DNA from 2 places in the Paenibacillus sp. 37 genome. Region 1 is predicted to be linked to the other one. Evidence: a T-box and tRNA genes for the amino acid it is inferred to sense, from the RefSeq annotation. Region 1 holds a T-box; the other holds one or more tRNA genes.
The links. The T-box of region 1 lies ahead of argS (arginine--tRNA ligase). A T-box ahead of a tRNA ligase gene usually reads a tRNA of that ligase, here a tRNA-Arg.

Region 1 (5,218 bases):
CAGAAGCTGGTGCATGAGCTGGCCACTGGTATCGGTGTCTTTGGTGCGTGTGTCCGACACTGTAACTATCATGCACGATACCGTGGTCGGAGCTTCCTGGCGATGTTGTTCCACTGAATTAGTCATGAAACTTCCTCCTTCAATCAACATGTCCTCATAGCATAGACCATCCGTTAACATCAGGCAATGTACTGGGGAAGAATTGAACATGATTGCATAACGAATGCGGGATGGTGTACACTCGCTAGATATAGATAGACTAGGTTACAAGAAGGACAATCAGAGAGGTGTATACGCATGAATGAAACAATTTTAAAAGAACAATCCATACCTGTATATATACTTTCAGGTTTTTTGGGAAGTGGAAAAACAACACTGCTTGTTCAGTTGATCGAACATTGGCAACAGCAGGGTTTGCGTCCCGCAGTGGTTATGAATGAGTTAGGCGAAGTCAATCTGGATGGTCAGATTGTGGATTCCACCGTTCCGATGACCGAGATGTTAGGTGGCTGTATCTGTTGTACCGTACGTGGTGACTTGGGATTGCAACTTGCTGATCTCGTTCAAGAGGAATCACCGGATGTGATCGTTATTGAAGCAACCGGTGCGGCAAATCCAATGGAGATTCTGGATGCGGTAACGGAAACCTCGCTCTACATGCGACTGGAACTGAAAAGTCTCATTACCGTTGTGGATGCGGCACATCTATCTGGTTTGTATCAGGAGCAGAAGGGGCAGACCTTTAAACTGATGCAGGAGCAGATTCGCTGTGCGTCTGTGCTTCTCTTGAACAAAACGGATCGGGTGAGCGCACAGGAACTGAAGGATCTGGAACAGCTTTTGGCAAAATGGAATGGCTTCGCACCTGTAATCCCTACAGTCAAATGTGAGGTGGAGATGGATCTGTTGCTTCGCAGTGGGGCAGACGTGCATGTACGTGATTCAGCTTCTGAAGCAGGTAAGCCAGCTCACCAAGAGCATCATGTGCATACGGAAACCTGTGGTACACATGGCTGCAATCATGGACATGAACATACTGATCATACAGTCCAAGGCGATGATACGAATACTGACGCATCCCATAGCCCTGTCCATGCCCACAGTCACGAGCATTCCGCTCCTCATGCATCACATGAACATGTCATGGTATATACGCATTATTTCAGTCAACCGGTGAACAGCGAGGCGTTTGAACAGTTTGTATCTGCTTTGCCACGAGACGTGTATCGAGCAAAAGGCATTTTATCGTTTAGTGACACGGCGAGTCGCTTCTGGTTCCAGTATGCCTACCGTGAATCGGACTACATGAAGATCACACCTCAGGGAGATGTCCCTAATGTTGCTGTGTTTATAGGTGAACATTTTGACCAAACTGTCATTCGTGACCAATTACTGGAATTGGAAGCGATAAAGTAGGTTAGATGATTCAATATTCCTCCGAACTGGGTATTAAGATGCATAGCAAACTTTGCCTGGGAGGTAACTTTAAATGACACAACAACAATATCAACAATGTATCGATGCTTGCCTGGAGTGCATGAATGCATGCAATGTATGTTACATATCGAGTCTGAAAGAATATGATCTGGCGATGTTGCGTGATTGCATTCGTTTGAATCGGGAATGTGCGGAGATCTGCAGTTTTGCTGCACAAGCGATGACACGTGGAAGTGATTTCATTGCTGAAATATGCGAATTGTGTGTGAAAGCTTGTGAAGCTTGTGCCGCAGAGTGTGGCAAACACAACCACGATCACTGCCAAGCATGTGCAGAGGCTTGCCGCAGCTGTGCAGAAGCTTGCCGATTGATGGCAGCAGTAGCGTAAATATTATTTCACTGGAATATATAATTAAAACCGATAATGACCGTTGTCCCCTAAGGGAAGGCAGTGTACACAAGCATCTGAGACGATGTGCCTATGTGTTGCCTTTCAGTAGGGGATTTTTAATGCAGGTTGCCAAGTCTGATCGTGGTATGTATAATGATGGCAATGAATTGAAATGAAGAATATCAATGATCGGGAGAGTAGCCAGATCCATACATGACAGCGAGCCGGGAGAGGTGGAAGCCGGTATGACATGACCTGAGTGAACCGCACCCGTGAGATGGTTATCCGAAAAGATGTACGTATCCCAATTGGGGATAGGCCAGATCTGTCTGAGGGTAACCCGGCTTGCGACCGTTATACGCATCGAGCGGAACAGGTTCTACGGGTATGCATGTTGATGCATATGAAGAGCAGCCTGTTCACCTAGAGTGGTACCGCGGGAACTGTTAAGTCAGCTCTCGTCTCTTATGTAGAGACGAGAGCTTTTTTGTGTTTATTTTTAGCCACTAATGAATGGATAAGGAGTGTTAGACATGTTGATGAAGCAGGCTGCGGCCGATATTGCCCCTTTAACGGGATTGAATGAACAAGAGGTTATGAGATTATTGGAAGTTCCACCACAAGCGGAGATGGGTGATGCAGCATTCCCTTGTTTTGCATTGGCGAAGTCATTAAAAAAAGCACCGGCAGTCATTGCCACTGAGCTCGCAACGGGATTACAGGCATCTGGAATTGAAGCGACTCCCGCCGGGCCGTATGTAAATATCCGTTTCAATCGGGAGAAGCTCGCGCCGAATCTGCTTAAAGAACTGGGGAATGCGGCATTTGGTAAGCTTCAGCTTGGTCAAGGTTCGCGTGTTGTGATTGATATGTCTTCCCCTAACATCGCAAAACCCTTCGGAATCGGACATTTGCGTTCTACTGTAATCGGTGCAGCACTGTATCGGTTGTATAATGAAGCAGGTTATACCTCCGTAAGTGTGAATCATCTGGGAGACTGGGGAACCCAGTTTGGCAAGCAGATCGCAGCATACAAACGGTGGGGCAATGATGAAGCGCTGCAGGCAGACCCGATCCGTACTTCTCTGGAGCTGTACGTGCGCTTCCACGATGAGGCGGAGAACGATCCTTCACTGGAGATTGAGGCACGCGAGTGGTTCCGCAAGCTGGAGCAAGGAGATGATGAAGCACAGCGGTTATGGGCATTCTTTGTGGAAGTGAGCATGAAGGAATTCAACCGGATGTATGAACGTCTGAATGTACAGTTCGACCATACGCTGGGAGAGAGCTTTTACAATGACAAGATGGGCGCAGTGGTTGAAGAACTCAAGACAAAAGGTTTACTTGAAGAGAGTGACGGAGCACTCGTGGTACGCTTAGAGGATGAGAACATGCCCCCGTGTCTGATTATCAAAAAAGATGGCACAACGATCTATCCTACACGGGATTTGGCTACGGCGGTTTATCGTCATGATGTGATGAAGGCAGATCGGTTGTTATACGTGGTCGGAGGCGAGCAGAAGTTACATTTCCGTCAGGTATTTGCGGTCCTATCCCGGATGGGTCATGAATGGTCTGCGAAGTGTGAACATATCCCGTTTGGCCTAATGCGTTTTGAGGGACGGAAAATGTCTACCCGCCGCGGTAAAGTTGTCTTTTTGCAGGAAGTGTTGGATGAGGCAGTTGCTCGTGCTTTGCAGATTATTCAGGAGAAAAACCCGAATCTGGAGAACCCTCAGAAGGTGGCTGAGGCTGTTGGTGTAGGTGCCATTGTCTTCGGTGATCTGCGGAATAATCGGTTAAACGATGTGGACTTCTCCCTGGAAGATGCGGTGAGTTTTGAAGGGGAGACCGGACCTTATGTGCAATACACCCATGCTCGGATTCAAAGTGTGCTTGCCAAGGCAGAAGAGGCGATGCGTATGGAAAATGAAAACCCATTGACTAAACCCAACCTTGCGGAAGGTGAGAATAACACAGAAACCACTTCATCCCTTATCGGAGATACCTCATGGGCATTGCTGAAACTGCTTGGTGATTATCCCGAGTATCTGGAAAAAGCAATTCATCGGAATGAGCCTTCGGTCATTGCCAAATATACAATAGATGTCGCTCAAGCGTTCAACCGCTTCTATCACGCCGAACGGATTGCGGATGCGTCATCTGATGTAAGATCCTTCCGGGTGGCATTGGCCAAACGGACTGCCGAACGACTCGCGTACAGTTTACATTTGCTAGGTGTGCAGGCCCCGGAACGGATGTGATCCCAATGACATGGAGTACACGTGGTATTTTCAAGAAGTCGGATCAAGCTACACCAAACTCATCAGTCCGAGGTATATTGCTTCAACAAGTGAGCAAGAGATTAGGTCATGCTCAGGTACTGAATCAAATTAATCTGGAAGTGGAACAGGGTGAATGTGCTGTGCTTGTTGGCAGAAACGGCTCGGGAAAAAGCACGTTGCTACGTATGTTGGCAGGTATTTTGTTACCCGATACAGGATCGATCCAGCGCACAATGAAGGGTTCTGATGGGTATGCAGTAGATGGCCTGCCACGTTTACCCTTTACATCTAGGGAGTACTTGTGGGACATGGGTCGGATTCGGGGCATTCGCCCCGAAATACTGCGTGAGCGGATTAGAGAACTTAGTGAACTTTTATATCTGGATACCGCGATCGATCAGAAGTTACCCCTATTATCCAAGGGCACATTGCAAAAAGTAAATTTGATTCAGGCCCTGTTACCTGGACCGGGTGGTCTTTTGTTGCTGGATGAACCGTTGTCAGGCTTGGATATTCCAGCTCAAGAGGGCATTGTATCCTTATTGGGGCAATGGAAGGATGAAGGGACATCCATCGTTACAGCTTGTCATGAACCGTTGCTTATTGAACGTTTGGCAGACCAGGTGATTGTGTTGAAGAAAGGCCGCGTGCTCCGCTACTGGAGTCGTGAAGATATACTACAAGCTGGCGAACCCGCTGTACGTATTCAAAGTCTGACGAAAGCTGGAGAGGATCTCGCTAACGATCTATCGATTGTACAACAACCGGGAGTACTGTCTTTGGTTCGTAATACAAGCTCGGGGAAATCCAATTCTTGGTTGTGGGATTGGAAAATAGTTCAACAATCAACAGATGATGTCCTCAAAAGAATTTTGGCATCCGGAGGTTCGGTTGTGTCTGTACAACAGGAGGAAAGTCAATTACATATGGAAAGTCTGCTGGAAGGACAACATCCAGCTGTACATACGAGTCTTAGAGGTGTCACAGAATCTGTCGACTTAAGCTCTTCCATGGATGATGCGGGGGGAGAAGCCAAATGATCTATCTGACCCGATATTTGTTAAGGCATCACATTCGCTCACAGAAATATTTTGCACCGGTTATC
Region 2 (5,218 bases), 3.0 Mb from region 1:
TAAACGGCGGCCGTAACTATAACGGTCCTAAGGTAGCGAAATTCCTTGTCAGGTAAATTCTGACCCGCACGAATGGCGTAACGACTTGGGCGCTGTCTCAACGAGAGATCCGGTGAAATTTTAATACCTGTGAAGATGCAGGTTACCCGCGACAAGACGGAAAGACCCCATGGAGCTTTACTGCAGCTTGATATTGAATTTGGGTACGATCTGTACAGGATAGGTGGGAGCCTTTGAAGCATGAGCGCCAGCTTGTGTGGAGGCAACGTTGGGATACCACCCTGATCGTATCTAGGTTCTAACCTGGTACCGTAATCCGGTGCGGGGACAGTGTCAGGTGGGCAGTTTGACTGGGGCGGTCGCCTCCTAAAGAGTAACGGAGGCGCCCAAAGGTTCCCTCAGAATGGTTGGAAATCATTCGAAGAGTGCAAAGGCATAAGGGAGCTTGACTGCGAGACCTACAAGTCGAGCAGGGACGAAAGTCGGGCTTAGTGATCCGGTGGTACCGCATGGAAGGGCCATCGCTCAACGGATAAAAGCTACCCTGGGGATAACAGGCTTATCTCCCCCAAGAGTCCACATCGACGGGGAGGTTTGGCACCTCGATGTCGGCTCATCGCATCCTGGGGCTGAAGTAGGTCCCAAGGGTTGGGCTGTTCGCCCATTAAAGCGGTACGCGAGCTGGGTTCAGAACGTCGTGAGACAGTTCGGTCCCTATCTGTCGTGGGCGTAGGAAATTTGAGAGGAGCTGTCCTTAGTACGAGAGGACCGGGATGGACGTACCGCTGGTGTACCAGTTGTTCCGCCAGGAGCACCGCTGGGTAGCTATGTACGGACGGGATAAACGCTGAAAGCATCTAAGCGTGAAGCCCCCCTCAAGATGAGATTTCCCAGTATGTAAGACCCCTTGAAGACGACGAGGTAGATAGGCTGGGGGTGGAAGTGCAGCAATGCATGGAGCTGACCAGTACTAATCGGTCGAGGGCTTATCCAAATATGCAAGTGATAATTCGCATGTTTCGTTTCGAATCTAGTTTTCAGAGAACGATCTCTGAAATGTAAGCACAGCTATGCGTTTGGTGGCGATGGCGGAGGGGTTCCACACGTACCCATCCCGAACACGACCGTTAAGCCCTCTAGCGCCGATGGTACTTGGACCGCAGGGTCCTGGGAGAGTAGGACGCCGCCAAGCGAACTCTTTCATCATACATAGAAAACAGGCTCTGCATGTGGACGTTGTACGATGAATTGCATTTGCCCTGCAAATGCATATATTCCCTGATAGCTCAGTTGGTAGAGCACTCGACTGTTAATCGAGTTGTCACAGGTTCGAGCCCTGTTCGGGGAGCCATTAAGGCCCGTTGGTCAAGGGGTTAAGACACCTCCCTTTCACGGAGGTAACAGGGGTTCGAATCCCCTACGGGTCATATAAGTTGGAGGCTTAGCTCAGCTGGGAGAGCATCTGCCTTACAAGCAGAGGGTCGGGGGTTCGATCCCCTCAGCCTCCACCATATAAACTTTATAACGACGCGGGGTGGAGCAGCCCGGTAGCTCGTCGGGCTCATAACCCGAAGGCCGCAGGTTCAAATCCTGCCCCCGCAATTATACTTTCTTTTGAGAAAGTGATCTGGAACCGTGGTGTAGTTGGCCTAACATGCCTGCCTGTCACGCAGGAGATCGCGGGTTCGAATCCCGTCGGTTCCGCCATTTTTATATTTATTAATACCGTATGCGGAAGTGGCTCAGCGGTAGAGCATCGCCTTGCCAAGGCGAGGGTCGCGGGTTCGATTCCCGTCTTCCGCTCCAATATTTGCGCCCTTAGCTCAGCTGGATAGAGCGTTTGACTACGAATCAAAAGGCCGGGAGTTCGAATCTCTCAGGGCGCGCCATTATAACTTCAAATTTGCCGGCGTGGCGGAATGGCAGACGCGCTCGACTCAAAATCGAGTGGGAAACCGTGGAGGTTCGAGTCCTCTCGCCGGTATATATAACGGGATGTAGCTCAGCTTGGTAGAGCACCTGGTTTGGGACCAGGGGGTCGCATGTTCAAATCGTGTCATCCCGATCTCTAAAAACACTATCTATAATTAGATAGTGTTTTTTTATATTTATCTATATAAGATTCTATAAATGCAGGTTCCGGTATTCACTATGACAAGTTCTCTAACCTAACACATGTGTGTTCCTTCTTCAGCGATAAGTTAGTTGTGCATAAAGCCTCAGTCTTTAGGTCACAATAGGTTTAAAAAGTGATAGAAGGGGTTCATGTGAACACGTTTAACTTCAGAAAACAATTCAAGAGACGCTGGCGACGGTGGAAACGAACAGTATGGATGACGGCGGCTCTGCTTGCAGTTACGATATTGGCTTATAGCGGGTTGTCCATCTCATCGGCGATTGAGCGTTTGCTGACAACTAATTTTAGTGAGGCAACCAGTGTGATGGGGCCTGTTACGCAGGAAACAAGATCTGAACAGGAGATTCAGGCGTTAGTAGAGCAACTTGATTCTGATCCGGATCATTTGACAAGTGTGGTTTTGGAAACACAGTACATCTGCGGAGTGGAGACAGAGCAGTTAGGCAAGATGGCTAGACCGCAGTTGAAGATGCTCCTTGCTCAACATCCGGAATGGGATGCTACCGTCGGAACATCAGATGAGTTGCATTTGAAGCAACGTGTAGATGATCTTTCATCGCTTTGTAAACAGCAGGCTTATATCAGCATAGATGCTGTAGGGAACCTTAATTTGTACGAGGGTAAGCCGGCAAAAGAGAAGGTTATTCGTACGTTCTTTCAATTGGATGTTGGGACGTTGGAAAGTTCTTTGCCTGAAGGGGTGCTGGATCAATTGCAGCAGGGGATTCGGATTCAGGACAAGGATGAGTATGATAGCGTGATTTCTACGTTCAGTGACTACGCCGTGGATGAAGATCATCATTTAATCCGTAATGGCGGGTAATCCAAACGTCCTCACCTACAGTACTAAGATTGTGAAGTACTGAAACGATGGTGAAATGGTGGCAATAGCAATAACATTGATGGTTTAGGGAATCAAGCGTTACACCCAAATATATGTGGAATATGATGAAGGACATCGAAGAGATGTCCTTTTTGTCGTTTATACTGAAATAGTTGAAAATACGAATAAACATGTAAAAATTCCGCGAATAAAGACGAGTAATCAGTTAGACAAAGTTTTTCCTGCCGCAGGGTCCATCTTTTGTTATAATGAAATGAACGATACATATGTTCGCTTTTGTGAGGGAGAGATGGTTTTGCGTTTTTTGGGAATTGACCCGGGTATTGCGATTGTTGGTTTTGGTTTTGTGGATAAAATCGGCAGTAAGGTGGTACCCGTACAATATGGATGTATTCAGACGGAAGCTCATACCCCTGAAGAGGAGCGGTTGCTTCACGTATATGAAGGTATGGTGCAATTGATTGATAAATACAAACCTGACGCAGTAGCGCTAGAGAAACTTTTTTTCAACCGGAACGTTACAACAGCAATGTCTGTCAGTCAGGCGAGAGGCGTTATGGTACTCGCTGCCGCGCAGAAGGGTTTACCTATTGCAGAGTATACGCCAATGCAGATCAAGCAGGCTGTTGTGGGGTACGGTAAAGCGGAGAAGAAGCAAGTACAGGAGATGGTCAAAATGTTCTTGCGTCTTCAGGTCGTTCCTAAGCCGGATGACGTAGCGGATGCATTGGCTGTAGCCGTGTGCCACGCACACTCTTATACATTAAATTCCAAGTTGAATGAGGTATTGCGAAAATGATTGATTTTCTAAGAGGACAGTTCATTCATGTAGAGAATGATTATATTGTGCTGGATGTTCATGGTGTAGGGTATCGCGTATTCTGTCCGAATCCATTTGCGTTTGCCAAGCAAGAAGGCGAAATTACGGTGTACACTCACCATCATGTGCGTGAGGATGCGATGTTGCTGTTTGGATTTGTTACCCGGGATGAGCAGCGTTTGTTCCGTAAACTGATTGAAGTATCCGGTATCGGTCCAAAAGTAGCTCTGGGCATACTCGCTGGAGGTACACCAGAACATGTGGTTACGGCGATTTATCAGGAGAATCTTACGTTCTTGACCAAATTGCCAGGCATCGGCAAGAAGACTGCACAACGCATGATTCTGGATCTCAAGGATAAGCTGGATAGCTTTGGTGCGGCAGCGTATGCAACAGGTTTGTTCGCTCCTCCATCGGAAGAGTCGGGAAGTGGTTCAGCTTGGGATGAGGCACGTGAAGGTCTCAAGGCACTTGGGTATACTGACAGTGAGCTTGATAAAGTATGGCTCAAATTGAAAAAGGATGTTACTACAGCAGATTCCGTTGATGTGTTGATGAAAAAGGCGCTGCAAATGCTGTTTACGGGATAATACAAATTGCATATTATAATATAGCTGTAGCCTGCAAAAAAAGGTAGGGATGAACATGGATGATCGGATTATTTCCGCGAACCTGATGATGGAGGACCAAAATGTTGAGTTGAGTCTTCGTCCCCGGTATCTGAATGAATATATCGGGCAGAATCAGGTGAAGGAAAATTTAAAGATATATATTGAAGCTGCCAAATTCCGTAATGAGGCATTGGATCACGTTTTGTTATATGGCCCACCTGGACTGGGTAAAACAACACTTGCCAATATTATTGCCAACGAACTGGGCGTTAATTTACGAACTACGTCAGGCCCGGCTATTGAACGCCCGGGTGATCTTGCAGCATTGTTAACCAATCTGCAGGAAGGCGATGTCCTGTTTATTGATGAGATTCATCGTTTGCATCGTACAGTTGAAGAAGTCATGTACCCCGCTATGGAAGATTCCGCATTGGACATTATGATTGGTAAAGGTCCAAGTGCACGTTCCGTTCGGCTGGATCTGCCGCCATTCACTCTGATTGGGGCTACAACGCGTGCTGGCTTGCTGTCTGCTCCACTTCGAGACCGATTTGGTGTTATCAGTCGATTGGAATTCTACACAGTTGATGAGCTGGCTTATATCGTCTCACGCTCTACCGAAATTTTGGGTGTGGAAATTGTGGGGGATGCTGCGCAAGAGATTGCATTGCGCTCACGTGGGACACCGAGGATCGCGAACCGTTTGTTAAAACGAGTACGTGACTTTGCACAGGTGCGTGGTGACGGGATTATAACACAGACACTGGCGGAAGAAGCGTTGCAACGTCTCCAGATTGATCCGCGTG

Region 2: it encodes a tRNA-Arg, which carries the amino acid that the T-box ahead of argS (arginine--tRNA ligase) is inferred to sense. The anticodon was not compared.

The regions. Positions count from the first base shown of each region.
Region 1 is NZ_CP043761.1:2,586,003-2,591,220, forward strand. It holds gene F0220_RS11685 (MogA/MoaB family molybdenum cofactor biosynthesis protein) at 1-126, opposite strand, end outside; gene F0220_RS11690 (CobW family GTP-binding protein) at 298-1,416, shown strand; gene F0220_RS11695 (four-helix bundle copper-binding protein) at 1,490-1,825, shown strand; T-box leader at 2,005-2,297, shown strand; gene argS (arginine--tRNA ligase) at 2,362-4,092, shown strand; gene F0220_RS11705 (ATP-binding cassette domain-containing protein) at 4,098-5,153, shown strand; gene F0220_RS11710 (hypothetical protein) at 5,150-5,218, shown strand, end outside.
Region 2 is NZ_CP043761.1:5,560,167-5,565,384, reverse strand. It holds rRNA gene F0220_RS23835 (23S ribosomal RNA) at 1-994, shown strand, start outside; rRNA gene rrf (5S ribosomal RNA) at 1,076-1,192, shown strand; tRNA gene F0220_RS23825 (tRNA-Asn) at 1,276-1,351, shown strand; tRNA gene F0220_RS23820 (tRNA-Glu) at 1,356-1,427, shown strand; tRNA gene F0220_RS23815 (tRNA-Val) at 1,436-1,511, shown strand; tRNA gene F0220_RS23810 (tRNA-Met) at 1,529-1,602, shown strand; tRNA gene F0220_RS23805 (tRNA-Asp) at 1,630-1,707, shown strand; tRNA gene F0220_RS23800 (tRNA-Gly) at 1,732-1,806, shown strand; tRNA gene F0220_RS23795 (tRNA-Arg) at 1,813-1,889, shown strand; tRNA gene F0220_RS23790 (tRNA-Leu) at 1,906-1,984, shown strand; tRNA gene F0220_RS23785 (tRNA-Pro) at 1,992-2,065, shown strand; gene F0220_RS23780 (BofC C-terminal domain-containing protein) at 2,268-2,960, shown strand; gene ruvC (crossover junction endodeoxyribonuclease RuvC) at 3,277-3,780, shown strand; gene ruvA (Holliday junction branch migration protein RuvA) at 3,777-4,391, shown strand; gene ruvB (Holliday junction branch migration DNA helicase RuvB) at 4,447-5,218, shown strand, end outside.